4 regions of the Streptomyces sp. NPDC047108 genome follow, and region 2 is predicted to be linked to each of the others. Evidence: riboswitches for the same ligand, from Rfam matches in the RefSeq annotation. Region 2 holds a riboswitch; each other region holds the start of a gene.
The links. A riboswitch is a leader RNA that binds a small molecule or an ion and turns the genes downstream of it on or off. The one in region 2 is predicted to bind cobalamin.
Positions count from the first base shown of each region.

Region 1: another riboswitch for cobalamin. It lies ahead of ABZ822_RS14980 (cobalamin biosynthesis protein); the one in region 2 lies ahead of ABZ822_RS22985 ((2Fe-2S) ferredoxin domain-containing protein).
Region 3: another riboswitch for cobalamin. It lies ahead of metE (5-methyltetrahydropteroyltriglutamate--homocysteine S-methyltransferase); the one in region 2 lies ahead of ABZ822_RS22985 ((2Fe-2S) ferredoxin domain-containing protein).
Region 4: another riboswitch for cobalamin. It lies ahead of ABZ822_RS11235 (prenyltransferase/squalene oxidase repeat-containing protein); the one in region 2 lies ahead of ABZ822_RS22985 ((2Fe-2S) ferredoxin domain-containing protein).

Region 1 is NZ_JBEYUP010000006.1:53,424-60,337, forward strand. Features, by position in the region: gene ABZ822_RS14965 (class II aldolase/adducin family protein) at 1-162, opposite strand, end outside; gene ABZ822_RS14970 (inorganic phosphate transporter) at 365-1,642, shown strand; gene ABZ822_RS14975 (hypothetical protein) at 1,696-1,935, shown strand; cobalamin riboswitch at 2,101-2,232, shown strand; gene ABZ822_RS14980 (cobalamin biosynthesis protein) at 2,374-3,447, shown strand; gene ABZ822_RS14985 (cobyric acid synthase) at 3,444-4,988, shown strand; gene ABZ822_RS14990 (hypothetical protein) at 5,203-5,328, shown strand; gene ABZ822_RS14995 (putative cobaltochelatase) at 5,325-6,914, shown strand, end outside.
Region 2 is NZ_JBEYUP010000012.1:175,214-182,127, reverse strand. Features, by position in the region: gene ABZ822_RS22995 (ABC transporter permease) at 1-569, opposite strand, end outside; gene ABZ822_RS22990 (TetR/AcrR family transcriptional regulator) at 732-1,364, shown strand; gene ABZ822_RS22985 ((2Fe-2S) ferredoxin domain-containing protein) at 1,994-2,410, opposite strand; cobalamin riboswitch at 2,659-2,785, opposite strand; gene ABZ822_RS22980 (hypothetical protein) at 2,914-3,276, opposite strand; gene ABZ822_RS22975 (helix-turn-helix transcriptional regulator) at 3,553-4,404, opposite strand; gene ABZ822_RS22970 (hypothetical protein) at 4,488-4,748, opposite strand; gene ABZ822_RS22965 (helix-turn-helix domain-containing protein) at 4,831-5,820, shown strand; gene ABZ822_RS22960 (DUF2786 domain-containing protein) at 6,015-6,914, shown strand, end outside.
Region 3 is NZ_JBEYUP010000004.1:192,375-199,288, forward strand. Features, by position in the region: gene ABZ822_RS12075 (siderophore-interacting protein) at 1-512, opposite strand, end outside; gene ABZ822_RS12080 (5'-3' exonuclease) at 594-1,499, opposite strand; gene metE (5-methyltetrahydropteroyltriglutamate--homocysteine S-methyltransferase) at 2,020-4,323, opposite strand; cobalamin riboswitch at 4,475-4,634, opposite strand; gene ABZ822_RS12090 (helical backbone metal receptor) at 4,778-5,497, shown strand; gene ABZ822_RS12095 (TDT family transporter) at 5,424-6,602, opposite strand; gene ABZ822_RS12100 (LysR family transcriptional regulator) at 6,835-6,914, shown strand, end outside.
Region 4 is NZ_JBEYUP010000003.1:691,938-698,851, forward strand. Features, by position in the region: gene ABZ822_RS11220 (ATP-binding cassette domain-containing protein) at 1-934, opposite strand, end outside; gene ABZ822_RS11225 (CbiQ family ECF transporter T component) at 931-2,334, opposite strand; gene ABZ822_RS11230 (SCO2322 family protein) at 2,373-3,128, opposite strand; gene ABZ822_RS11235 (prenyltransferase/squalene oxidase repeat-containing protein) at 3,125-4,357, opposite strand; cobalamin riboswitch at 4,613-4,759, opposite strand; gene ABZ822_RS11240 (MBL fold metallo-hydrolase) at 4,904-5,986, opposite strand; gene ABZ822_RS11245 (hypothetical protein) at 6,270-6,698, shown strand; gene ABZ822_RS11250 (aldehyde dehydrogenase) at 6,889-6,914, shown strand, end outside.

The DNA.
Region 1 (6,914 bases), on a different contig from region 2:
GTACGGGACCCCGGTCGGGGTGACGAGCACGATGTCCCCGACCCGTACGGAGACGTTGCCCGAGGTGCCGACCACCAGGCCGTCGGCAACGGTGCGGCGGGCCGTGGCGACCAGGTCGGCCCAGGCCTCGTTCACCGGCGTCGGCCGTTCCAGCGATTCCATGCGTTCACCTCGAAGTCAGTGATCTGTTTCACAGCGTTGGGCGAGACAGCCGTCACCAGGGAGGCTGAATCTCCGTACATTCGGCCGAGAACTGCCCATCGCAGGACAGCAGCACCCGAGCGCCGCGTTCAGTTCATCTTCCGTTCACTCGCCGTCCCTACGGTCACCGTGCCACTGACCATCGAGCTGATTGCCTGGGTGAATGGAACACATCACGCTTCTCATCGGGATCGTGATCATCACGGCCTTGGTGTTCGACTTTACGAACGGCTTCCACGACACCGCCAACGCCATGGCCACCACCATCTCCACCGGGGCGATGAAGCCCAAGAGCGCGGTGGCGATGTCGGCGGCCCTGAACCTCGTCGGCGCGTTCCTCTCGGTCGAGGTCGCAGCGACGATCTCCAAAGGCATCATCGACGAATCCGGCATTCGGCCCGAAGTCATCTTCGCGGGCCTGGTGGGTGCCATCGTCTGGAATCTCCTGACCTGGCTCGCAGGACTCCCGTCCAGCTCCTCGCACGCCCTCTTCGGCGGCCTGATCGGCGCGACCGTGGCCTCGGTCGGCTTCGGCGCCGTCCACGCCGACGAGGTCGTCATGAAGGTCCTCATCCCGGCGGTCGCCGCACCGATCGTCGCCGGTCTGGCCACGCTGCTGGCCACCCGCCTCACCTACCGCGCGGCCCGCAAGGCCGACCCGAAGGCCACCGCCAAGGGCTACCGCGCCGGCCAGATCGCCTCGGCCGCGCTCGTCTCCCTGGCCCACGGCACGAACGACGCGCAGAAGACCATGGGTGTGATGACCCTGGCGCTGATCACCGGCGGCGCGCTCGCGCCGGACGCCGACCCGCCGATGTGGGTCATCGTCTCCGCCGGTCTCGCCATCGCGCTCGGCACGTACCTGGGCGGCTGGCGGATCATCCGCACCATGGGCAAGGGCCTGACCGACATCCAGCCGCCGCAGGGCTTCGCCGCCCAGACCGGCGCCGCGGTCACCATCCTGTCCTCCTCGCACCTCGGCTTCGCCCTCTCCACCACCCAGGTCTGCTCCGGTGCGGTCATGGGCTCGGGGCTCGGCCGCAAGGGCGGCGTGGTGCGCTGGTCCACGGCCGGCCGGATGTTCGTCGCCTGGGGGCTGACGCTTCCGGCCGCGGGCCTGGTCGGCGCGGCGGCGGCACTGCTCGCCGAGCAGGGGACCGCGGGGGTCGCCGCCGTGGCCGTCCTGGCGCTCCTCGCCTGCGGCGCGATCTGGGTCGCCTCCCGGCGCCGCCCGGTCGACCACACCAACGTCAACGACGCCGAGATCCCGGAGGAGCCGGTCGGGGTCATCACCGCCGCCATCCGGTCCGTCACCCCGCCGCCGCTGGGCGGTTCGGGATCGGGCACGGGCTCCGCGGAGCAGCCGGAGACGTCCGGGACGGACGAGGCCGCCAAGGTCGGCGAGCCCCGCTCGTCCAGCGGCTCCAAGGTCTCGGTCTGAGCGCCGGCCCGGTCCGGCACGCGACTCGACAGCGTTAAGAAGGAAGCATCCGCATGGACATCGACTGGGCAGCACTCGGCCAGGTCTTCGGCGTCAGCCTGGTGGTCACCGTCGGCATCGTGGGCGTGTTCACGCTCGGCATCGTCGGCAGTTCCCGGAAGGCGGAGACGCAGCCGGACGGCACGGTCGCGGCCACCGCCGCTCCGAGCGTCCCGGCCCGTATCGGCGCGTACGTCTGCTACGGGCTGTGCGCGGCGGCCGTCGCCTACGGCCTGTATCTGATCGTCGCCTGACGACCCGTTTGCCGTACGGGCGGCGGCACACCGGTCACCTCCGCGGTCCGGGAACGGCACAGCCGTTCCCGGACCGCGCTGCTGTGGGCCTCATCTCGCAGGTCACAGCTCAGTTGACGGCTGTTCGCGGACCGTGGTGGACTGCCCGAGCCAAACGGCGGCAGGAGAGGAAGCCGGTGCGAATCCGGCGCGGTCCCGCCACTGTCACCGGGGAGCGCTCCCCCACCCCAGAAGTCACGGCCCGCAGCGGCGGGTTGGAAGGCCGGGGGTCGCGCCGATCCGGAAGCCAGGAGACTCTCACCGCCGGTCACGTCGAGCCAGGGCGCGGACCCTGAGTGAGGACATGTCGCATGCCCGGCCGCCGTCGTACGCCCAGAGTTCCCGTGCCGTGTCACCGCCGCGCCCGTTCCCTTCGAGGCGTGACGGCGTCCTGATCCGATGCGTGCCGAACACGCCTCCTTCGTGTACGGCGCCGCACTGGGCTTCGCCGCGGACCTGGTCGTCGGCGACCCCCGGCGCGCCCATCCCGTGGCCGTCTTCGGGCGGGCCGCTGCCGCCGCCGAGCGCCGCCTGTGGCGCGACCACCGCGGCCACGGCGCCCTGTACGCGGTGGTGTGCGCGGGCGGAGCCGCGGCGGTCGCGGCCGGGCTGTCCCGTACCGTGCGCCGCTCCCCCGCCGCGGCAGTCGCCCTGACCGCCGCCGCGACCTGGTCCGTGCTGGGTGGCACGTCGCTCCGCCGCGAGGCGCGGGCCGTTGGCAACGCCCTGGCGGCCGGGGACCTGGAGGTGGCCCGGGAGCGTCTGCCGCATCTGTGCGGCCGCGACCCGCAGGCCCTGGACGGACAGCAGATGGCGCGGGCCGTCGTGGAGTCGGTCGCCGAGAACACCTCGGACGCGGTCGTGGGCGCCCTGGTGTGGGGCGCCGCGGCGGGCGTGCCTGGTCTCGTGGGCTTCCGCGCGGTCAACACCCTTGATGCGATGGTCGGTCACAGGTCGCCCCGCCATGTCCGGTTCGGATGGGCGGCGGCCCGTCTGGACGACGTGGTGGGCTTCCCCGGCTCGCGGCTCACCGCGGCGCTCGCGGTCCTGGCGGGCCCGGACCCGCGCGGCGCCCGGCGTGTGCTGCGCCGGGACGCCCGGAGCCACCCGAGCCCCAACGCGGGCCCGGTGGAGGCGGCGTTCGCGGGGGCCCTGGGCGTACGGCTGGGCGGAACGCTGGCGTACGGCGGGCGCGTGGAGCACCGGCCGGTGCTCGGCGAGGGCAACCGCCCCGTGAAGGTGGCGGACATCGAGCGGGCCGTACGGCTCTCCCGGCGCGTGAACGTCCTCGCGCTCGTGGCGTGCGCGGGCGCGCGCCTGGTGTGGGGGGCGCTGTGCGCACGGGACGACAGGCCGGGGCGTGCCGCGGGTGCGGCCCGTACGGCGTCCTCGGCGTCCCGTCGCGGCCGTCGGACGGGCACTGGGCTGCGGGGCGTACGGCTCCGGGGGAACAGCGGGAAGGGATCGGCATGACGCGCGCACGGGGCGGGGGCCTGCTGGTCGCCGGGACCACGTCGGACGCGGGCAAGAGCGTCGTCACGGCGGGCATCTGCCGGTGGCTGGCGCGCAAGGGCGTGGCCGTCGCGCCCTTCAAGGCGCAGAACATGTCGCTGAACTCGTTCGTGACGCGGCAGGGTGCGGAGATCGGGCGGGCCCAGGCGATGCAGGCCGCCGCCGCCCGCGTCGAACCGACGGCGCTCATGAACCCCGTCCTGCTCAAGCCCGGCAGCGACCGCAGCAGCCAAGTCGTACTGCTGGGAAAGCCGGTGGGCGAGATGAGCGCCAGCCGCTACCACGGCGGCCGCCAGGAGGAGCTGCTCGGAACGGTCGTGGCGTGCCTGGAGGAGCTGCGGGGCTCCTACGACGCGGTGATCTGCGAGGGGGCCGGGAGCCCCGCCGAGATCAATCTGCGCCGCACCGACATCGTCAACATGGGCCTGGCGCGAGCGGCTCGCCTTCCGGTGGTCGTGGTCGGGGACATCGACCGGGGCGGGGTCTTCGCCTCGTTCTTCGGGACGACCGCGCTGCTCGCACGCGAGGACCAACGCCTCGTCGCCGGCTATCTGGTCAACAAGTTCCGCGGCGACGTGAGCCTGCTCGAACCCGGCCTGGACATGCTGTACGACCTGACCGGGCGGCCCAGCCTCGGGGTCCTGCCGTACGCGCACGGCCTCGGCATCGACGAGGAGGACGGCCTGCGGGTGTCGCTGCGCGGCACGGTCCGCGAATCCGTGGTCGCGCCGCCGCACGGCGAGGACGTGCTGCGGGTGGCGGTCGCAGCGGTTCCGCTGATGTCCAACTTCACGGACGTGGACGCGCTGGCGGCCGAACCGGGCGTGGTCGTGCGGTTCGTGGACCGGCCGGAGGAGCTGGCCGACGCGGACCTCGTGGTGCTCCCGGGCACCCGCGGCACGGTGCGCGCCCTGGAGTGGCTGCGCGAGCGCGGCATCGCGCAGGCGGTGGCCCGGAGGGCCGCGGAGGGCCGCCCGGTGCTGGGCATCTGCGGCGGCTTCCAAATGCTGGGCGAGCGCATCGAGGACGATGTCGAGTCGCGGGCGGGGACGGTCGACGGGCTCGGACTGCTGCCCGTACGGGTCCGTTTCGCCAGGGAGAAGACCCTGGCGCGGCCCGTGGGCGAGGCGCTGGGCGAGCCCGTCGAGGGCTACGAGATCCATCACGGCGTGGCCGAAGTGCTGGGCGGGGACGGGCCGTTCTTCACCGACGGGCGGGGGCGCGCGCTGGACGGCTGCCGTGCCGGGTCCGTCCGGGGCACGCACTGGCACGGGTCGCTGGAGAGCGACGGGTTCCGCCGCGCGTTCCTGCGGTGGGTGGCCGAGGCGTCGGGACGGCGTTTCGTACCGGCGCCGGACACCTCGTTCGGGGCGCTGCGGGAGGAGCAACTCGACCGTCTGGGCGACCTGATCGAGGAGCACGCGGACACCGGTGCGCTGCTGCGGCTGATCGAGGACGGGGTTCCGTCCGGGCTGCCGTTCGTCCCTCCGGGGGCGCCATGACGCGGCGGGGCGGGACGACCCGCGGCACGGGCGCGGACGGCGCTACGGCGGTGGGTCCGGGCGCGAACGCCGTGCACGGTGTTCGGGACCGTGGCGCGCGGGGTGCGGGATGCGGGGTGCGGGGCTCGAGCCCGCCAGGGAAGGCAACTGCCGCTCCCCGGGCGGCGGGACTGAGGTGCGGACCGTCATGAACGAACAAGGAGGCCGGGACACCGTGAGCGAGAGGGAGACGGGGCGCGCGGCCCCTACGGCGCTGTCCGGCCGGCGGGCCCCGGTGCCCGCGCGGCTCCGCGCGACCCATCCGCAGTCCGAAGGCGATCTGGAGGGCCATCAGGCATGACCACGCGTACCCCCGTCACCGATCCCGCTGCCGCGGACCGCTCCGCCGTCCCCCACTACCCGTTCACGGCGATCGTGGGGATGGACGATCTGCGGCTGGGCCTGCTCCTGAACGCGGTCTCCCCGGCCGTCGGCGGCGTCCTGGTCCGCGGCGAGAAGGGCACGGCGAAGTCCACCGCGGTGCGGGCGCTGGCCGCCCTCATGCCGCCGGTCGGCGTCGTGGCCGGCTGCCGCTTCTCCTGCGACCCGGCGGCCCCGGACGCGGCGTGTCCCGACGGTCCGCACGAGAACGGTCCGGGCGCACAGCGGGCGGCCCGGATGGTCGAGCTGCCGGTCGGCGCCTCCGAGGACCGGCTGGTGGGCGCCCTGGACATCGAACGGGCCCTGTCGGAGGGCAAGAAGGCCTTCGAACCGGGTCTTCTGGCCGACGCCCACCGCGGTGTGCTGTACGTGGACGAGGTCAATCTGCTCCACGACCACCTGGTGGACCTGCTGCTGGACGCGGCGGCGATGGGCGCCTCCTACGTCGAGCGCGAGGGCGTGTCCGTACGGCACGCCTCCCGCTTCCTGCTGGTCGGCACCATGAACCCGGAAGAGGGCGAACTGCGGCCGCAGTTGCTCGACCGGTTCGGGCTGACGGTGGAGGTCGCGGCCTCGCGCGAACCGGACCAGCGGGTGGAGGTCGTGCGCCGCCGGCTGGCGTACGACGAGGATCCCGCCGCCTTCGCCGCGCGGTGGGCGCAGGAGGAGCGGGAGCTGCGGGAGCGGATCGCGGCGGCCCGCGCGCTGCTGCCGGCGGTGCGGCTCGGGGACGGGGCGCTGCGGCAGATCGCCGCGGTGTGCGCCGCGTTCGAGGTGGACGGGATGCGCGCGGACATCGTGACCGCGCGGACGGCGACGGCGCTCGCGGCATGGGCGGGGCGCACGGATGTACTCAAGGAGGACGTGCGGCAGGCCGCGCTGCTGGCGCTGCCGCACCGGCGCCGGCGCAATCCGTTCGACGCACCGGGGCTGGACGAGGACCAACTGGACGAGGTGCTGGAGCAGTTCGGCGACGACCCCGGTCCGGAGCCCGAGCCCGACCCGGATCCGGACCCGGACCCTGGGCCCGGTGGTGGCGACGCACCGGACACGTCTCCCGACGGGGCGCCCCCGGCCGGTGAGGGCCAGGCGTCCGAGCCGCCGGTCCCGGAGCCTCGTACGGAGGACGGTTCGGGCCGGGGCGAGGCCGAGGCCGGGGAACAGCCGCACGCCTCTGACGCACCGGACGCGTCCGGCGACGGCGGCGCCCCCGGTCCGGTGGGCGAGGGGCACGAACAGGCGGCGGTGGGTGCCGCTGAGCCGTTCCGTACGCGCACGTTGAGCGTCCCCGGCCTGGGTGACGGCGCCGCCGGACGGCGCTCCCGGGCCCGTACGGAACACGGGCGGACGACGGGGGCCCGGCGCCCCCGCGGCGCGCTGACCAAGCTGCACCTGGCGGCGACGGTCCGGGCGGCCGCCCCGCACCAGCACGCGCGGGGGCGCTCCGGCCCGGGACTCCTGGTGCGGCGGGACGACCTGCGGCAGGCGGTGCGGGAGGGGCGCGAG
Region 2 (6,914 bases):
CGGCTGCCGAGTCGCGCCGTCACCAGCGCGAGGCCGGTGGTGAACACGTACTGCAGGAGGAGCGCGGGAAGGGCCAGCAGCCAGGCCCAGCAGGGGCGTTCACCCCAGGCGAGCACGATCGCGACCAGGACCGCCATCGAGTAGAGCATCTGCTGGAGCTGGGTCAGGCAGAGCGAGATCGGCAGCGAGGCGCGCGGGAAGTGCACGCTCTGCACCAGCCGCAGGTTCCCGGAGATCGACCGCGTGCCGCCGAGGACCGAACTCTGCGTGAAGGCGAAGACGAACACCCCGGTGACGAGGAACGGGACGAAGTCCGGCACCCCTTTCCCCGTCCCGACCAGCTTCCCGAAGATCAGGTAGAAGACGGCCGCGTTCAGGAGCGGAGTCGCCACCTGCCACCACTGACCGAGCCTCGCGTGGCTGTACTGGGCGTGGAGCTGCGCGCGGGAGAAGCCGAGGACGAAGTGGCGCCGCCCCCACAGCTGCCGGACGTACTCCGCCAGGCCCGGCCGGGTGCCGCACTCCGTCAGCCCGTGGCGCGCGGCCAGCGCGGCTGGAGGTCCGTTCATCGATGCTCCTCGGGTCGCTCGCGCGCTCCTGGGGTGGTCGCGGTTCCACCGGCACACGCCTCCCCGTACGTCAGAACGCAACCGTTTCGTCGTCACGGTCACGCTAGAGCAGATTGACGACGCAACGCAACCGTTCCGTCCCGGCCCCGGTAGGGTGAGCGCATGCCACCAGCGGAGAAGCAGACCCCTCGCCGTGCCCCCGCCGGAGCGGCCGTACTGCAGGAGGACGTCACCGCGGCGATCCGGGCCGCCGTGTTCCAGGAACTCGCCACCACCGGTTACGGACGCATGTCCATCGAGGCCGTCGCGCGGCGGGCCGGGGTGGGCAAGACCGCCGTCTACCGCCGCTGGCCGTCCAAGCTGCAGATGGTGATCGAGGTGGTGTCCGCCGTCGCGATCCACGACACCCCCGCCCCCGACACCGGCAGCCTCCGCGGGGATCTCCGCGCCCTGCTCGCCTCGACGGCGCAGGCCCTGCGCCACCCGCTGGCCTCGCAGATCGTTCCCGACCTGCTGGCCGAGGCCGCGCGCAACCCCGAGATCGGCGAGACGCTCCAGTCCGCCCTCAGCAAGGCGCAGGAGACCATCGGTGCGGCGATCGTCGGCCAGGCAGTCGCGCGCGGCGAACTGCCGGAGGACACCGACACCCGGCTCGCCCTGGACGTGGTCATCGGCCCGCTCTACTGGCGGCTGGCGGTGGTCCGTACGCCGTTGCCGCGCACATACCTCGACCGTCTCGCCCGGACCGCGGCTGCTGCCCTGCGCGCGGAGGCGGAAGCGGACGAGGAGACCTGAGCGCGCTCTGACGCGGGTGCCACCCGGTCCGGGGCCGTGTGCCGGAGCGCCCGGCAGCAAGCGCTCATGGTGTGGCTGCCACCGGGCTCGATCGCTCAAGGCCCGCTCCGTGTCCTGATGTTCGGCGGCGGGGCGATGGCCTGCCCGGCGGGTGTGCGGCTCGCCTTCACGGCACCGCCGGGCCGTTTCACGTTCATGGGCGCGGCGATCGCCCCCAGGGGGCCGACCTGTTCCGGTTCTGGTGGTCGCTGCGTCCCGACTGGTCGCTGCGTCCCGCCGAACTGCCCTGTGCCGTCCAGCAGTTGCGGAACCGGGGGTTGCGTACCGGGCTCCGCCGCCACCATCTGCTGGTGCTGAGCGGACTGCCGTTCTTCCGCACGACCTCGCCCGGTGACCCGCTCGCCGCGTACGCCCCGATCATCGCCCTGACCCTGGCCGGGGCTCGCGTGCTCGGCCGCCGGAACGGTGACGGCCCTTCAGATGCGGGCGGCGGCACGGACCGAGGCCACGGCGGTCGCCTCGGCGACCCCGAGCCGAAGCGGGAAACGGAGGCGCGAACGGAAGCGCCGACGGTGACCCCGGGCGGGGCTGTCAGGGGAACCGCGTGCGCCCGCCCCCCGCGGAGGACGTCACGGCACGTCGGCGGGCGGAACGCCCGGAGTGCGGCTCGGGGGTGCGGCCGGGGCCCGGCGCGGCGGCGGGAAGGTGTACAGCTCCAGGATGTCGGGCTGTGCCGCGACACCGGGGCCTCCGGCCCGGACCCAGGTGACGATGTCCTCGGTCGCGGCCGGGTCGTTGACCAGGCCGAGCCAGACGGGCCGGGCACCGGTGGCGCGGGCGGCGGCCGATGGCTGCACGACGACGACGTTGGCCCGCTCGCAGACGTCCAGGCATGCGGAGACCCGTACGGGCGCGGCCTCGGCGAGGCGGGCCGTCTGCTCCGCGTGGTCGACCCCGGAGACCTTGGGGGTGCCGCAGCAGCAGTCGCGGCAGACCACGATCCGGCACGGCGCCGGGGCGGTCGGTACCGTCGCTTCGACGGACACGGCGGCCTCGACCGGCGGTGACGCCGGGGTGACCGACGGCCGTACGAGCGGCGGGAGTTCCGCGCCAGGCGACGATTCGGCGGGCGACGGTTCGGCGGGCGACGACTCCGCGAACGACGACGACGCGGCGAACCACATCCGTTCCACGCCGTCCGACCGCTCCGCGACCTGCGATGACTCCATGGGCATCCCGGCCCGACCTCCTCCTGGGGAGATCCGCCCCAGCTCCTTCGAGGAGGCGACCGCGTGAGTCTCCTGGCTCTCGGGTCGTCGCTCGCCCCGGCCTTCCCACCCGCACGCGGGTCGTGGCCTGTTCGGGGTCCGCTCGCCGATCACAGTGGCGGGACCGCGCCGGATTCGCACCGGCTTCCTCGTCCGCCGTCGCCCTTTTCGCCGGTCATCATCGCAGAGGCCACAGCGCCGCGGGACGCCGCGTCAGGTCGCGCGGGCCGAAGGTGCCGCGGGAGGAGAGGTCGGGTGGCACGCGGGCGGGAGCGTACGCCTCAGAGTTCCTCCTCGATGCGGATGACCCGCTCGAGGTCGTCATGCGCCTTGTGGGACGTACCGTCGCGCTGCTCAAGGAGCGCGGCGGCGATGCTGTCGAGCTTGCGCTGGACCGCACGCTCCGCACGCAGTTCGGAGTTCTTGAGCAGGGCCAGCAGGAGGAGGGTGACGGCGGTCATGATGTCCCCGACCAGGATCTGCGTGGCGATCGAGGCGCCGGCGGCATGGACGGCGATGAACAGCGCCACCAGGGCGAGGCAGAACGCGTAGAACAGGGGTGAGGCGGTCAGGTGGGACGCCGCCCCGGCCAGTCGCTCGAACCGGCCCCGGCCGTCCCGGGACCGCTCGGCGGGATGTTGCATGGTCATCACCTGCGCGTTTCCCGCACCCGGCGGGCGAAACCCCGTGCGCGGTGAGCCGCACCACGCCGCACCCGCACCACGCCGCACCCGCACCCGCACCCGCACCCGCACCACGCTGCACCCGCACCCGCACCCGCACCCGCACCCGCACCCGCACCCGCACCACGCTGCACCCGCACCCGCACCCGCACCCGCACCGGTTCACGGCCCGCGTACGAAGTGCCACGTCCCGCGTACGGCATCCGTACCGGTCGGTGACGCTCGTGATCAGTACATCTAGCGGTCCTCCAGCGCGATCCGCCCCTGCCTCCACGTCGCCCCGAGGGTGCCCAGCAGGGCGAGCCGTTCGGCGCTGCTGCTCCCCGGTTCCGCGTGATAGACCACGAGCTGCCGCCCCGGCGCGCCCCGCACGTCGAAGGACTGGAAGGCCAGCGACAGACGGCCCACGTCGGGGTGGTGGAACTCCTTGCCGCCCCGCGACTTCCCCTGGACGGTGTGGGAGCGCCAGAGTTCGGCGAACTCCTCGCTCTCGCCGGTGAGTTGTTCCACCAGGTCCTTCAGGCGCCGGTGGTCCGGATGGAGTCCGGTCGACTCGCGGAGCGCCGCCACCGTCGCGCGCGCCACCTCGTCCCACCGCGGGTAGAAGGCACGCGCCTCCGGGTCGAGGAACGTCATGCGGGCGAGGTTGTCCGCGCGCCGGAACCGCGAGAACAGCGCGGTGGCCAGGTCGTTGGCCGTCAGGATCTCCAGGGCGGGGTCGAGCACTAAGGCCGGGGTGTGTGCCCAGCTGTCCAGCAGCCGCCGCAGACCGGGATCCACCGTCTCCCTCGGGACGGCCCCCGGGCGCTGGTCCGGCACGGCCCCCGCGAGGCGGAACAGGTGGGCGCGCATGTCCTCGTCGAGCCGCAGCGCCCTGCTGATCGCGTCGAGCATCTGCGGGGACGGACGGCGTTCGCGCCCCTGTTCCAGGCGGGCGTAGTAGTCGGTGTTCATACCGGCGAGGACGGCGACCTCCTCCCGCCGGAGACCCGCCACCCGGCGGCGGCCGTACGAGGCCAGTCCCGCCTCGTCGGGCGTGACGCGCGCGCGGCGGGCCCGCAGGAAGTCTCCGAGATCGTTGCCGGTCATGCGCTCAAGGCTAGGGAACTCCGTCCGGACGTGCCTGGGTGTGCCACGTCCTGTCTCCCCGGCCACGGTCCCACCGGCCGCGCTCAGGCCGCGGGGTCGGCCACATTGCACGCCTCGCCGCGGCCGGTGCGCAGGGGCGTGACGGCCGGACGGACGGGCTTGTGCCGCGCCGGCCGGGTCCGGGCCGGGGGCACCGGAGTCCTGATCCCCCGCTCGGCGTTCCGCAGTTGAACATCGATACGGCGTTCGCGCCGCGCCCCGAGGAGCGCGGGAAGGGTGACGACGAGCGCCAGGGCGAGGACCAGGCCCGTCCGGATGATGAAGGTGAGTGCGGTGTCGTCCATGTCTGCCACCTTCGCCGGTCCGTCACGACGAGGGCAGTGGCAGGACTGTCGCCATACCTCGAATTACTGCCATGATGGGCGGGTGCTGACGAACGTAGCCGTGCCACTCACCCACGGGGTCAACGCCTTCGAGCTCGGCGTGATCGCCGAGGTCTTCGGCATGGACCGCAGCGAGCAGGGACTGCCGGTCCTCGACTTCGCGATGGTCGCCGCGGAGCCCGCCCCCGTACGGGCCAAGCCGGGCTTCACCATCGACACCCCGCACGGGCTCGACCGCCTCGCCGAGGCCGATCTGATCGCCGTTCCGGCGGGCGAGAACTACACCGAGCGCGACTTCCCCGAAGAGCTGCTGGAGGCGCTGCGCGCAGCCGTGGACCGCGGGGCGTGGGTGCTGAGCGTGTGCTCGGGCGCCTTCGTCCTGGGTGCGGCCGGGCTGCTGGACGGACGGCGCTGCACCGCGCACTGGATCCACACCGACGACCTGGCCCGGCGGTATCCCACGGCGCTGCTCGAGCCCGGCGTCCTCTACGTGGAGGACGGGCCGGTCATCACCTCGGCGGGGACAGCGGCGGGGATCGATGCCTGCCTGCACCTCGTACGGCGGGAGCTCGGCAGCAAGGTGGCCAACCACATCGCCCGGCGCATGGTGGTGCCGCCCCACCGCGACGGCGGGCAGGCCCAGTTCATCGATCACCCGATGCCGCGCTCGCACAGCGACGACGCCATCGGACGGTCGCTGCAGTGGATGGAGGAGCATCTGCACGAGGAGATCACCGTCGAGCAGCTCGCGGCGCGGGCTCATCTCTCGCCCCGGACGTTCGCGCGCCGCTTCCGGCAGGAGACCGGGACGACGCCGTACCAGTGGATGCTGGGGCAGCGGCTGCTCCTCGCACAGCACCTGCTGGAGGACACGGAGCTGACGGTGGACGGGATCGCGGCGCGCGCCGGGTTCGGCAACGGGGCAGCACTCCGGCACCAGTTCCTGCGGCGGCTGGGCACGACGCCGCAGACCTATCGCCGGACGTTCTGCGGACCGCAGCAGGAGTTGGTCGCGTCCCGGGCCGAGCAGTGATCCGCGTACCCGTTCCGGCGGGCCCGTAGCGGGCTCCTCTCCGCTGCGGCCACCCGCTCAACCACCGGGCCCCTGGGGAGGTCATACTCGGCAGGACCGAACGCGCCTGCCGCGCGCGGCAGGTCGCGCACGCGGCCGGACCCGGCGGGCATGCCTTCGGTGACGCGGACGGCTCGACGGCAAGGAGTGGGGCAGTGCCCATCGAGACCCCGGACGAGGAGATCGCACGCCTCGCGGCCGAACGCCATGGCTACAGCGTGGAGTTCGGCGACACCCCCGCCTCCGATGCCGAGCGGCGCGCGCACCTGCGTACGTGGATGGACCGGCGCACGGCCCGGATCCGCGAACTGCACGACCGGAAGCCGCTGGGTCTGCCCGCCGAGATCACCGTCGGCGCGGGCGCCTGCCTCTCGGCGGGGGCGGCCTGGCTGCCCGGCCTGTGGTGGGGCACGGCTCCCCTCAGCCTGATCGCCCTCGCTCTCGGGCAAGCCGTCCGGCCGGGCGCTCCGGCCATGCGCGGACGGCGCCTGCTCCGCCTGCTGACCCGCCGCCCGCATCCGGACGAGGCGCTCGCCGACACCTCCGGCGGCGAGGTGCTCTACGCGCCGCCGCCCTCGTACGCCCCCTCCGCCCTTCCCCCGCCGCTCTCCACCAGGGGCACCGCCGGTGGGGCGGACTCCGGGGCCGGAGCGGGCGCCGGCCGGCGCCGGGCCATCGAGGCCGAGCACGACGCGGTCAGGGAGGCGTACGGCAGTTACGTGATCGACGCCCTCGCCGTGCTCGACCGCCCCGCCCTCGACGACGTCACCGTGCCGCGGACCGCGGACTTCCTCCGCGCGATGGACACGGCCGATGACGCACGCCGCGGCGGCGACCTCGATACGTACCGTGCGGCCGTGAGCACGCTGAAGCTGGCGTGGCGAGCCGCCGACGAGCACGCCCGCCGTACGGGTACGGGCCATCTGTCGCCGAAGGAGAGCGCGGCCGTCTCCAAGGCCCGCGCGCTGCTGGAGCGGGCCGTCGACGGGGGCGGCGGGGAACACGAGCGCCGGGCCGCGTACGCGAAGGCACGCGAACTCCTCGACGGTGTCCTG
Region 3 (6,914 bases), on a different contig from region 2:
TCCACGAACGCGTGCACCGGAACGCCGTGCGGGATGCGCTCCAGCGCCGCGGCGATGGCGGGCAGGGCGCTCTCGTCGCCGGCCAGGAGGTGCCAGTCGGCGTCCGGGTCCGGGGCGTAGGCGCCGCCGGGGCCGAGGAAGAGGATCTCCTCGCCCGGCTGGACGTTCGCGGCCCAGGGCCCGGCCAGGCCCTCGTCCCCGTGGATCACGAAGTCCACGGTCAGCTCGCAGGTCTGCGGGTCCCAGCTCCGGACGGTGTACGTACGCGTCACGGGCCACTGGTGGCGCGGCATGTCGCGGCGCACGGCCTGGATGTCGAACGGCTCGGGGTAGGTCACGCCCTCCACCGGGAAGAGCAGCTTGATGTAGTGGTCGGTGCAGTCGCCCGCGGCCAAGCCCGCGAGGCTGTCGCCGCCCAGGACCACCCGCATCATGTGGGGGGTGAGCCGCTGCTTGCGCAGGACCTGGGCCCGGTTGATCTCGGGCTTCTTGCGGGCCGGTCGGTCTGCCACGGCGGGTCCCCCTGGGTCACGGGCGTTGGTTAGGTAGACCTAACCTAACAGGCCTGGCCCGGAGGCGCGCGGTCCGGAAGCTCAGCCCTCCAGTGTCGTGAGCAGTCGCTGGAGGGATCCGCCGAGCCCCCACCGCGCCGCCAGCGCCTCGACCGCCGCCGGGTCGCGCGGCGAGCGCGGCAGGGCGGGGTCGTGGTCCGGCACGGGGACGTCCGAGGCGACGCGGACGACCTTGGGCGCGACCGCGACGTAGTCCCGCGCCTCTTCCAGGCGCTTGCGCTGCGAGGGGCTGATCTTCGCCATCGGGTTGCCGAGCGCGTCCATGATCCCCGCGAGGTCGCCGAACTCCGCCAGGAGCTTGGCCGCGGTCTTCTCGCCGATGCCCGGGACGCCGGGCAGCCCGTCGCTCGGGTCGCCGCGCAGCAGGGCCAGATCCGCGTACCCGGATCCGTCGACGCCGTACTTCGTCCGCAGCCACGCCTCGTCGACGATCTGGAGCGTGCCGACGCCCTTGACCGGATAGAGCACGCGCACGCCGCGTGCGTCGTCGACGAGCTGGAAGAGGTCGCGGTCGCCGGTGACGATGTCGACGGGGCCCGCCGCGAGGCCGGTCAGGGTGCCGATCACGTCGTCCGCCTCGTAGTCGGGCACGCCGATGCGGGCGATGCCCACCGCGTCGAGCACGTCCTCGATCACCGGCACCTGGGGCGAGAGCGTGTCGGGGACCTCCTCGACGTCGGAGCCCTCCGGGATCTCCTCGGCGACGCGGTGCGCCTTGTAGGTCGGGATCAGCTCGACCCGCCAGTGTGGGCGCCAGTCGGCGTCCATGCAGGCGACCAGGTCGTCGGGGCGGTGGTCCTGGACGAGCCGGGCGATGAAGTCCAGCAGTCCGCGCACCGCGTTCACCGGCGTGCCGTCCGGGGCGCGGACGGAGTCGGGGACACCGAAGTAGGCGCGGAAGTACAGGGAGGCGCTGTCGAGGAGCATCAGGCGTCGGGTCACATCCCGCATGATGCCGTACCGCACCGACACACCACCCCGGCGGCGCCACGCCACCCCGCGGAGGCACCGCGGCATACCACCCCGCGGAGGCGCGGCGGCCTGAGGGTGACGTTCCGCTTGTGAAGCGGGTCACCTTTCGTTTGTGTTTCACCTGCTCGGGCAGGCGCGTCCGCGGGCGCCCACCGTGACGCTCACCGAGAACCACCCGGAGTTCGCGGGCCGGCCGAGGGGCGTCGAGCCCCCTCGGAGAAGGCCCGCCGCCGTACGGACGCTCACCCGGACGGGATGGCCAGGACGGCCCCCGTCCCGGGCCGGGCGCGAGACCGGCAGCACCGGTGCCGCTGCTCACCTCTTCCCAGCGGTCCGGAGGTTGCCGATGTGGTCCCTTCCGCCCGCCCCCGCGGGGGCGGGCGGAAGGGACCGGCGCATCAACTCCCGTACGGCACCGGCCTCCTGTGCCCGGAGCAGCCGGGCCTACTCGGCGGACCTGGTACGCGTCAGGGGGTCACGCCCTCAGGGAGGGGCGGACGCGCCGGGCCGCGGCCGTCATGTTCTCCAGAGCCGCGCCCGCCTCCTCGGGTGAGCGGGTCTTGAGCCCGCAGTCAGGATTGACCCACAGCCGCTCCGGCGGCACCGCTTCCAGCGCCTGCCGCAGCAGATCCGCGATCTCGTCCACGGACGGGACGCGGGGGGAGTGGATGTCGTAGACCCCCGGGCCCACCTCGCGCGGATAGCCCGCTTCGCTCAGCTCCCGGGCGATGCCCATGCGTGACCGTGCCGCCTCCAGGCTGATGACATCGGCGTCCAGTGCGTCGATGGCCGAGAGGATCTCGCCGAACTCCGCGTAGCACATGTGCGTGTGCACCTGGGTGTCCGCGCGTACGCCGCCCGTGGCCAGCCGGAACGCCTCCGTCGCCCACTCCAGGTACGCGGGGCGAGCGGCCCGGCGCAGCGGCAGCGTCTCGCGCAGCGCGGGTTCGTCGACCTGCACCACCGCGGTGCCCGCCGCCTCCAGGTCGGCGATCTCGTCGCGCAGGGCGAGGGCCACCTGGCGGGCGGTCTCGGCCCGTGGCTGGTCGTCGCGGACGAAGGACCAGGCGAGCATGGTGACGGGGCCCGTGAGCATGCCCTTGACCGGACGCTCCGTCAGAGACTGGGCGTAGCGCGTCCAGGCGAGCGTCATCGGCGCCTTCCGCGACACGTCGCCGGCGAGGATCGGCGGCCGGACGTAACGCGTGCCGTAGGACTGGACCCAGCCGTGACGGGTGGCGAGGAAGCCGTCGAGCTGTTCGGCGAAGTACTGGACCATGTCGTTGCGTTCGGGCTCGCCGTGCACCAGCACGTCCAGCCCTGCCTTCTCCTGGAACGCGACGACGTCCCGGATCTCCCGCTCGATCCGCTCCCGGTATCCGTCCTCGCCGAGGCGTCCGGTGCGCAACGCGGCGCGGGCCGCGCGCAGTTCGGGGGTCTGCGGGAAGGATCCGATGGTGGTCGTGGGCAGCAGCGGCAGGCCCAGCCGGGCGCGCTGGGCGGCGGCCCGCTCCTCGTACGGCTGGGGGCGCCGCGTGTCGGCTCCGGTGACCGCGGCGCAGCGCTCCCGTACGGCCGCGTCGCGGGTGAGAGCGGAGCCGGCGCGGGAGGCGAGCGCGGCGCGGGACGCGGCGAGCTGGGGCGCGACCGCGTCGCGGCCCTCGGTCAACGCCCGTGCGAGGACGGCCACTTCGGTCGTCTTCTGGCGGGCGAAGGACAGCCAGCGGGCGACCTGCGGGTCCAGATCGCGCTCGGCGGCCGCGTCGAGGGGCACGTGCAGCAGCGAGCACGAGGGCGCCGGGTCGACGCGGCCCGCCAGGCCGAGCAGCGTCGCGAGCGTGGAGAGCGCGCGCTCGAGGTCGGCCGCCCAGATGTTGCGGCCGTCGACGACACCCGCGATCAGGCGGCGATCCGGCAGACCCCCTATGGCGGCGAGCGCGTCGAGGTTGGCCGCAGCGGGACCGGTGAAGTCCAGGGCGAGCCCTTCGACGGGGGAGTCCGCGAGCACGGGCAGGGCCTCGCCGAGCGCGTCGAAGTACGAGGCGACGAGCAGCTTCGGCCGTACCGTCGCGGCGCAGAGATCACGGTAGGCGCGGGCGGTCGCGCCGAGCACGGCGGCCGGCCGGTCCTGCACGAGCACCGGTTCGTCGAGCTGCACCCACTCGGCCCCGGCCTCGCGCAGATCCGCCAGCAGGGACGCGTACACCGGCAGCAGCCGGTCCAGCAGCGTCAGCGGATCGAAGCCGGGGGAGGCGCCCGGTGCGGGCTTGGAGAGCAGCAGAAAGCTGATGGGCCCCAGCAGTACCGGCCGGGCGGCGTGTCCCGCGTCACGCGCCTCGGTGAACTCGGCCGTCTGCTTGCGGGAGTCGGGCGAGAAGACGGTGTCCTGGCTCAACTCCGGTACGAGGTAGTGGTAGTTCGTGTCGAACCACTTGGTCATCTCCAGCGGCTGCACGTCCGCCGTGCCCCGGGCCATGGCGAAGTAGGTGTCGAGCTCGCCCAGCCCGGCCGCGCGGTGACGGGCCGGTACGGCGCCGACCGCCCACGCGGCGTCCAGCACATGGTCGTAGAGCGAGAAGTCGCCGGTGGGGATCTCGCCGATGCCCGCCGCGGCCGTCTCGCGCCGTGCGTCGGTCCGCAACTGGGCTGCCGTGCCCAGCAGTTCGGCTTCGGTGGCGCGCCCGGCCCAGTAGCCCTCGACGGCCTTCTTCAGCTCCCGGCCGGGCCCCTGCCGGGGGTAGCCGTGCAGGGTGGCCCGCACGGTCGGTGTGTCGGTCACGGAACTCTCCTTCGCGAGTTCGGAAGCGACCTCGGGAAGGCGGAAGCGCACGATGAGCGGGAACGCGTGTCCGTACCGCGTCCCGCACCGCCGCCGACCCGCCCTCGAGGTCCCGGTTGGCCGCACCCGTGGCGGGGTGCGGGCAGCGGGCAGGTCTTCGGACTCGCGGGCACGCCCGGCACGTGCTGCTCTGCCAGGCACCTACTGGCCGTCGCTTCCCGGACGCTGTCGCGTGTGTCCAGTGCGTATGACGGCGGTCGTTCCCGCACACCGCTGCGGGGCAGTCCCGGATTCCCACCGGGTTCCCTCTTGCGACGCTCCCGTCCGGCTGACGGGGGCGAACCGGCTGCGGTGCCAGCGTAGCGCGTGGACGGGGCCGTCCCCGGGGCGGGCGCGCGCCGATCGTGCGCGTCCCCCGGGCCGGGCGCGCGCCGGCCGTGCGTAGGGTGATCGCATGCGCGTCGTATCGCTGGTGCCTTCGCTGACCGAGGCCGTGGCCGCCACGGCGCCCGGGCTGCTCGTCGGTGCCACCGCCTGGTGCACCCACCCCGCAGGGCTGGACGCCGTACGGATCGGGGGCACCAAGAACCCCGACGTGCCCGCGATCACCGCCCTCGCGCCCGACCTCGTGATCGCCAACGAGGAGGAGAACCGCGAGCCGGACCTGACGGCGCTGCGCGCGGCGGGGATCGAGGTCCTGGTGACCGAAGTCCGCACGCTGGAGCAGGCGTTCTCCGAGCTGGAACGTGTGCTGGTGCACGCCTGCGGGCTGGACCGGCCGCGCTGGCTCGACGAGGCCGGGACCGCCTGGTGGGACCTGCCCGCGCCGCCCGAGGCGAGCCGTGCGGTGGTGCCGATCTGGCGGCGGCCGTGGATGGTGCTGGGCCGGGACACCTTCGCGGGCGATGTGCTCTCCCGTCTCGGCGTCGAGAACCTCTACGCCGGTCATGCCGACCGCTATCCGAGGGTCCCCGTGGACGATCTGTGCGCGGCGGCCCCGGATCTGGTCGTGCTGCCCGACGAGCCCTACGTCTTCACGGCCGACGACGGCCCCGAGGCGTTCCCCGGGCTGCCTTCCGCGCTCGTCAGCGGCCGCCATCTCACCTGGTACGGGCCGTCGTTGGCGGAAGCGCCGGCCGTGCTCGGCGCGGCGCTGCGAGCAGCTCGCCCCTGAGTACGTCCCGCACCGTACGGAACCCGGCCACGCCCCAGGACGCCACCAGGAGCACGAACAGCGCCACCGCCAGCCAGTCGTAGGCGGTGAGCCCGGTGTGCCGGGCCAGGACCTCGGAGCCGGTGACGCAGGTCCCGACCGGGAAGGTGAACGCCCACCAGGTCATGGAGAAGGGCATCCCGCGGCGCGTCGCCCGTACGGTCAGGGCAGCGGCGAGCGCGAGCCAGAGGAGCGCGAACCCCAGCACCGGGACCCCGTAGAGCACCCCGAAGGCGCTCAGCGCGTGGGCGTACGGGCCCGCGATCGCCCCGGGTGCGGCGTCCGCGAGCCGGCCCGTGGCCGTCACGGACTGGCCCAGCGGGCCGAGGACGAGGAACAGCGCCGGGGTCAGGGCGAGGGGCAGCGGCCCGTGGTGGACGAGCCGCGCGAACACCAGCGGCAGGATCAGCAGCGTGGCGAGCAGGCTCACCCCGAACAGCGAGAAGCAGCCCAGCAGCAGGGCCTCCCGTGCCTGCCCCGCCGGCAGATGCGGTACGAGCAGCGGGCCCAGCGCCGCGGGCACCATGGGTGCGACAACGGGCAGCAGCCACACGGGAGTTGCCGAGGCAGGACCGGTCTCGTGCCGGGTGACCATCAGGTACGGGACCGCGACCGCCACCACCAGGCCGGTCACGGCCCCCGCGGCGAAGAGGACGGCGGCCGCGGCGACGGCCGCCGTCCCGCCGATGACGTCCCGTCCGGCGGCGAGCGTCGCGGCGCCCACCGCGGGAAACGCCATGGCGGGGCAGCCGTAGAAGGGCGCCACCGCGGGGTCGAGGAGCCGGTCCCGGACACGACCGGGGCTGCGTATCCACTGGGCGGCGCTCACCGACAGCAGCCCGAGCAGCGTCAGCGCTGCCACGGCCCACACGGCGGCGGCAGCGGTCCGCAGCCCCGGCACGCCGGACAGGCCGAGCGGCAGCCCGGCCGCGGTGGTGGCGACGATCGCGGTGCCCATCACCGTGGCGTACCAGTTGGGGCCCAGCTCGCGCAGGGAGGGGCGCGCGGGGAGTGCCGGGGCGGACGCGGGCGGCGGGCTGGGGCGCGACGGTGCGAGGGTGGCCATGAGTCCACCCTCGGGCCCTGTCAGGACGCCCACCAGGGACCGCGGATCTATGAGGGCATAAACTCGGCTTATGGCCAGGCGGAGCGACGAGCCCGGTGCGAGGGGCAGCGGCACCCCGCGGGGCGGGCGGGCACCGGGGCAGCGGTCCCGGCCCGCCGGCACCGCGAGGACGGACGCGGGCGCGGCCGGGCCGGATGCTCGTACGGCCCCGGCCCCGGCCCCCGCCACGGGTATGGCTGCGGCGGGCGGCGATGCCGTCCGCGTCTCGCTCGCGCACCGCGTGCCCGAACTGGGCGCGCTGGAACTGCTGCT
Region 4 (6,914 bases), on a different contig from region 2:
TGCCGCGCCGTACGGACAATCCGGAGACGTCGGCGGCGGGCTCGCCCCGGGCGTCGCGGAACTCACCGGCGCCCGGGCCGCTGCCGTCGTCCGACGGCGCCGCGGCGGGCGGGATCCGCGCGGCCAGCCGCTCGCGCAGCGCCGCCGCCTTGCGCCGCGCGTCGCGCACCGACAGCGGCAGCGGGGACCAGCCCGCGAGCCGGCCGAGCGACACGACCGGAGGGTGGACGGGGGAGACGGCCATGACCTCGGCCGGTGTCCCGGAGACCGGCGGCTCCCCCGGCGCGGGGAGCAGCACGACCTGGTCCGCGTACTGCACGACGCGCTCCAAGCGGTGCTCGGCCATCAGCACCGTCGTCCCGAGATCGTGCACGAGCCGCTGGAGCACGGCGAGGACCTCCTCGGCCGCGCCCGGATCGAGCGCGGACGTCGGCTCGTCGAGGACGAGGACCCGCGGGTGCGGGGTGAGGACGGAACCGATCGCGACGCGCTGCTGCTGACCGCCGGAGAGCGAGGCGATGGGCCGGTCGCGCAGGTCGGCCAGGCCGAGGAGGTCGAGCGTCTCCTCGACGCGACGGCGCATCACCTCGGGAGCAACGCCCAAGGACTCCATGCCGTAGGCGAGTTCGTCCTCGACGGTGTCGGTGACGAAATGGGCGAGGGGGTCCTGGCCCACCATGCCGACGACGTCGGCGAGTTCGCGCGGCTTGTGCGTACGCGTGTCCCGTCCTGCGACGGTGACACGGCCGTGCAGCGTGCCGCCGGTGAAGTGCGGTACGAGGCCGTTGACAGTGCTCAGCAAAGTCGACTTGCCGACCCCGGACGGGCCGACGAGCAGGCACAGTTCGCCCTCGGGGACGGTGAGGTCGACGCCGTGGATCGCAGGGCCGGGCGCGCCGTCGTGGACGACGGACACCTGCTCGAACCGGATCATGAGGTCTCGCCTTCTTCTGTACGGCCCTGCGCGGCGGCCCCGCCCTGAGGCGTGGTGTCGTCCTGCGCTGCCGTGCCGTCCTGCGGTGTCGTGCGGTCCTGCGGTGTGGTTGGGTCCTGTGCTGCTGTTGCTGTCGCGTGCGATGGTCTGCTGCGGCGCGGGGGCCTGATGTCCCGCGCAAAGCCGTCCCGCGCAATGCCGTTCCGCGGCCCGGCGTCGTCCCGTGACCGGTCGTCCGTGCCGCCCTCCCGCCCCTCGCGGTCACGCGCCCGCCCCGGCGGCGCCGGGGCGACGAACGCCGGGAGCAGCCCCAGAAGGATTCCCGCCGCGGGCCACAGCGGGAACGCGGGCGCGGTGAGCGGAACGACGGACGGCTGGAGGGCAGCGGGGTCCGCGGAGCCGTACCGGATCAGCACCACCGCAACCGCCGCTCCGGACGCGGACACCAGCCAGGCGCGCACGTCCCAGCGGTCCGGCCGGTAGCGGGTACGGACCGCGCGGCGGCCGCCGAGCCACAGCCCGGCGAGGGCGGCGGCGACTCCGGCCAGCAGCACGGGCAGGCCGAAGCCCGCCCCCTCCGCGGCCAGCAGGCCGTAGGTCCCGGCGCAGACGCCGAGCAGACCGCCGAGTGTGAGCGCGGTCGTGGTGTGCCGGACGGCGGGCGGGACATGGGCGGTACGGCCGTACCCCCGGGCGTCCATGGTGGCGGCCAGCGCCACCGAGCGCTCCAACGCGCCCTCCAGCACCGGCAGTCCGATCTGCAGCAGCGCCTTGATGCCCTTGTCGGGACGGCCGCGCAGGCGGCGGGCGGCGCGCAGCCGCAGCACATCGGACACGAGGTTCGGGGCGAAGGTCATGGCGACGACGACGGCCACGCCCGCTTCGTACAGCGCCCCCGGAAGGGACTTGAGGAGCCGGGCCGGGTTGGCGAGGGCGTTCGCCGCGCCGAGACAGGCGAGGAGGGTGGCGAGCTTCAGGCCGTCGTACAGCGCGAAGACCACGCCCTCGGTGGTGACCCGGCCGCCGATCCGTACGCCCTGCGCCCAGTCGGGGAGGGGGACTTCGGGGAGGGTGAAGAGGGTGGTGGAGCCTGGAACGGGCGAGCCGAGGAACACGGAGAACGCGATGCGGATCGCGACGACCGCCACACCGAGCTTGAGGAACGCGCTGTAACTGCGCGCCCAGGGAGCATCGGTGCGCCGCACGGAGACGACGTACCCGGCGACGGTGAGGAGCAGTCCGAGCAGCAGTGGGTTGGTGGTCCGCGAGGCGGCGGTGGCCAGGCCCAGCGCCCACAGCCACCAGGCCCCCGCGTGCAGGGCGTTGCCGCGCGACGAGAGGGCGGGCGGGCGCGCGCCGTTCAACGGGCGCGGGCGCGGTGGACGCGAGCGCGAGGGCATCCCCGTACGCGGGGGCCGGGCGGGGAGCTGCCGGGCGCTCATCGGCGGCGGCGCGCCTGCCACAGCGCCGCGGTGCCCAGGGCGACGACCGCGGCGATGCCGCCGATCAGCCCCCAGGGCTGCCCGCCCGGTTCGACCGGGTCGTCGGACGCGACCTGCCGTCCCTCACCGTTGCCCTTCGCGTCGCCGGACCCGCCGTCGGCCTTCCCTTCGCCGCCCCGGCCGGAGACCTGCTCGGCGCACCCCCGCTCCGGGTAGCCCGCTATCGCGCAGAGGATGGCCGCCGAGTCGTAGCGCAGCGGCTTGGCCACGGCGGCGAGCGCCTCCGCGGACGAGGCGTCCTCGGGGACGCGCGCGCACTCCGTACGGCCCGCAGGAGGGGTCTCGCCGCCGGGCGCGTCCCCGTCCGTGCCGAAGTCGATGAGCAGCGCCACCCGCTTCGTACCGGACTCGGCGGGGGTGTCCGAGCAGATCGCCCCGAACTCGGCCCGGCCGCGCGGCTTCGCGCCGTCCGCGGAGTTCTCGCTCACGGAGAAGCGGAAGCCCAGCACGTCACCGTCCTCCGGCCGCAGCGTGGCGGGGCCCTGGGTGGCGTACGTCCACCGGGCGCCGTCGCGCTCCCAGAACGACCAGTAGCGGTAGCCGCTCCCGGCGTACGCGGTCCCGGACCCGAACACGAGGAGGGCCGTCGAGGCGAGGGCCACCACGGCGGCGGTCGCCACCGTCGTGAAGCGGGCCGCCGCGCGCCGTGCGGCGCGCGGCGTGCCTGCCGGGTCCCTGGTCGTCCCGGTCATGTCTTCTTGCGGTTGCTGAGGAGGAAGCCGATGCCGACGCCCGCCACCAGGCCGACGCCGATGATCCAGAAGACGTTGAAGCCGCCCTCGTCGGACTCGCTCGCCCGCTCGCCGGACGCGCCCTTCGCGGGCTGGGTGCCCTCCGGCTTCGGCCCGGTCGCGTTCAGCTGCTGGACGAGATCCTTGCCGCCGAAGTCGCGCGGGTCGGCGCCCGCCGCGTGCGCGGCGAGGACGAGCGTGCCCAGGGCCGCGGGGTTGCCCTTGGCCCAGGCCGCCGAGTTCTTCTCCAGCCACCGCAGCGGCACCCCGGCCGCGTCCCGGTGACCGCCGGCGGCCAGCGCGATGACGGCGTCGGCCGTGTTGGCGTAGTCGGGCGCGGGCTTGTCGGCGCCGGGGGCGAGCGCGGAGAGGTGGCCGTCCTTCTTCAGCGCGGCGGCCAGGTACGCGGCCGCGCCACCCGCCGCCTCGTCCGGCTCCCGCGCGTCCTTGGAGTCCGTCTCGGCGCAGTCCAGCGCGGTGACGTCCTCGTTGTCGTCCTTGCCGAGCGGTTCAAGAGCCAGGCCCTTGCCGAGACCGGCCAGCGCGGCGGCGGCCGAGGCGTCGGCGTTGGCGGCCAGCCTGCCCTGCTTGTCCGGCTGGTAGGCGAACGCCCCGCTCTCCGCGCCCTTGGTGTCGCAGCCGAGCTGGAACGCCATCAGCGCGTCGTACGCCGACTTGCCCCGCGGGGACTTCACGCCCTCCGGCTTCTCGCCCGCGGCGGCGAGCGCGCCGATGACGACGGAGGTGGAGTTGGCGTCGCTCGGGCCGCCGGGGGCGTAGCCCCAGCCGCCGTCCTCGTTCTGCTTCGACTTCAGCCACTCCACGGCCTTGCCGACCTCGGTGCTGTGGCCGCCGACCGCCGCCAGGGCCTGGACGGCGACGGCGGTGGCGTTGCTGTCGACGGGCGTCTTCACGTCGCACGTGCTGTCCGCGTCCGCCCGGTACGGGGCGAAGCCACCCGAGGCGCACTGCTGTCCGGCCAGCCAGCCGACGGCCTTCCGCGCCGGGGTGACCCCGGCCGTGTCCTGTGCGAGCAGGGCGACGGACTGCCGCCACACACCGTCGTACTGCGGGTCCTCGCCGCCGTACAGTCCGGCCGGCAGCTTCGCCTTCGGTGAGGGCTTCGCCGACGGGTCGTCGGCGAACGCGGCCGGCGCCGCGGCCAGACCGAGCACGACGGAGGCGGCCAGGACGGCGACGCCGCGGTGAGCGGCTCCGGTGACGCCCCGGCGGGCGGTGCTGCGGAGGGCTCTCGACGGCCGGGCAGCAGTGCTGCGGCGTATCTTCACGGGCGGTGCCTTTCGGTGGGCGGGTGCGGGCAGCGGATCCGCTGCGCACCGCGGGGCGTGCGGGATCTCGCACGCGGCGGGGCACCGGGCTCCGGCTCCGTATTCCTCGACAGTGCCGGTCACCGGCCGTGGCCGTGGACGCGGCACGTACGGTGACGTGAGCCGTTCACATCCGGCAGGGCGTTCCGACTCGCCGCCCTCGCAGGCGGCTCACGGTTGCGGGTCAGTGCCGGATTTGCACCGGCTTTCCCCCGTGGGATGCGATATCGACGGGCACACTCTACCGGCCGCCCGCAAGGGGTCGGTGAGCGGTCGTCCGAGGTCCGCGGACGGTTCGTCCGGTATCCGTCATAGGGGTCGTCTCCGCTGTGTCGGGCGTATCCGTACGTAACGCTCGTACGCCGCCCGGGCAGCGGATACGCGGGCTCGCCCCGCGCCACCCTCGCGTCACACCGCCCGGTAGGTCACCGGGTCGGTGCCGGTCACGGGCTCCGCGCGGCCCTGCTTCACCAGGCGGCGCAGATGGGCCGCCGCCTCGGAGACGGCGATGTTGCGGGAGGCGAAGGGGATCTGCTCCCAGGGGCGGTTCCACTCCATCCGCTCGGTGATCTCCCAGAGGGTGAGAGCGCGTTCGGTGAGCAGGGCGCGGAGGTCCGTCAGCCGGCTCTCGTGATGCGCCAGCAACTCCCGTACGCGGGACGGCGCGTCGGTGAACGCGTGCTGGTGGGCGGGCAGCACCTCGGCCGGGGCGAGGCGGCCGATGCGCTCCAGGGAGTCGAGGTAGTCGCCCAGGGGGTCGCCCCGGTCGGCGACGGGGAGCGGGCTGGTGCCGGAGTCGTCGTCCGGATCCTCGTAGAGGCCGATGTGCGGGGTGATCCCGGGCAGCAGGTGATCGCCGGAGAACAGACGGCCGTTGCCGGCCCGGTCCGCCGCCGGATGGGCCTCCTCCAGGTGCAGGCACACATGTCCCGGGGTGTGCCCGGGGGTCCAGATGGCGCGCAGCCGGCGGCCCGGCAGGTCGAGCAGCTCGCCCGGGGTGATGTCCCGGTCGGGCAGGGCGGCCCGGTTGCTCGGCAGCGACCGTCCCTTCCCTGACGCGCGCGCCTTGCGCAGCGGCGCCAGATGCTCGTCCGGGGCGCCGGCGGCGGCCAGGCGGGAGGTCATGTAGTCGAGCCAGGTGGCGGGTTCGGCGGCGCGGGTGCGCTCGACGACCTCGATGTCCGCCGCGTGCATGGCGATCCATGCGCCGGACGCCTCGCGCACCTTTCCGGACAGGCCGTGGTGGTCGGGGTGGTGGTGCGTGACGAGGACGCCGTGCAGCTCCTCGACCGCCGTACCGCACGCGGCCAGACCGGCGACGAGTGTGTCCCAGGAGTCGGGGTCGTCCCAGCCGGTGTCGATGAGGACGGGGCCGCGGTCGGTGTCGAGGAGGTGGACGAGGGTGTGGCCCAGGGGGTTGTCCGGAATGGGAACGGCGATGCTCCGGACGCCGCCGCCGTGATCCGTGACTCCGGGAGTCGCCTGCGCCATCAAGTCCCCTCTCGCACCGCACGGCGCGGCCCGCACGTGCGGGGCCACTATAACTAGAACTGGTTCCACTGGTCGCCGGGGTCGACCGCCGGTCACCGGTGCACCGCGCCGTGCTGGGGGCGGGTCGCGGTGCCGACGGGTACGGCGCGTTCGGGTACGCGCCTATTCCGTGTATTCCATGATCTGCCGATTTCCGGTCCGAGTTGGGTAAATGGCCGATATCCTAGGCTTCTTCGCCCGATGCGCGGAGGACGCGCGTCCGGGGAGACGCCTGGGGGGCCTCTTGATCGATCACAAGGACTTCATGCACGGCGCCGCTCTGGTGGCGATCGCCGATTCCGCGATGTTCACCGCTCTGAACCGGGCGAGTGTGAAATACGGGCACTACGTGGTGAATCACGACCGCCATCTGTTCCTCAAGTACAACGACGGCAAGGGGCCCGGCGACTACTTCTTCACGTTCTCGGCCGAGGACAAGCGGAGGGTCCTGGGGGTCGGGCACGAGCGCGTCTTCGCCGTCCTGGTGTGCGGCAACGAGGTCGTGACCGGAATCAGCAGGAAGGAACTGGGGCAACTCGTCCCCATGGCGCACCCGTTGGCGTCGACGGTGAAGGTGTCCGCTCGGCAGAACAAGCAGCTCAGGATCTCCGGGCCCTCCGGGAATCTGCCGCTCGTCTCCCGCCGTTCTTTTCCGGCGCGCATCCTCGAGTAGCGTGCGTTGAGCGCGCGTTCTCGCCCGCTGCGCGCCCGCGTTCGGGCGGAGCGGGCGTCGTCGAGAGGCCCCGGGTGGTGGAAATCCCTGCTCGGGGCCGTTTCCGTTCCCTCCGTGGACTCCTGGAACTAGAACTGGTATCAGTTCTGAAACGGCGTCAGGAAGCCCCGATCCGCAGGAGGCATGGGCGATGACCGACCTCATCGAGCACGGACA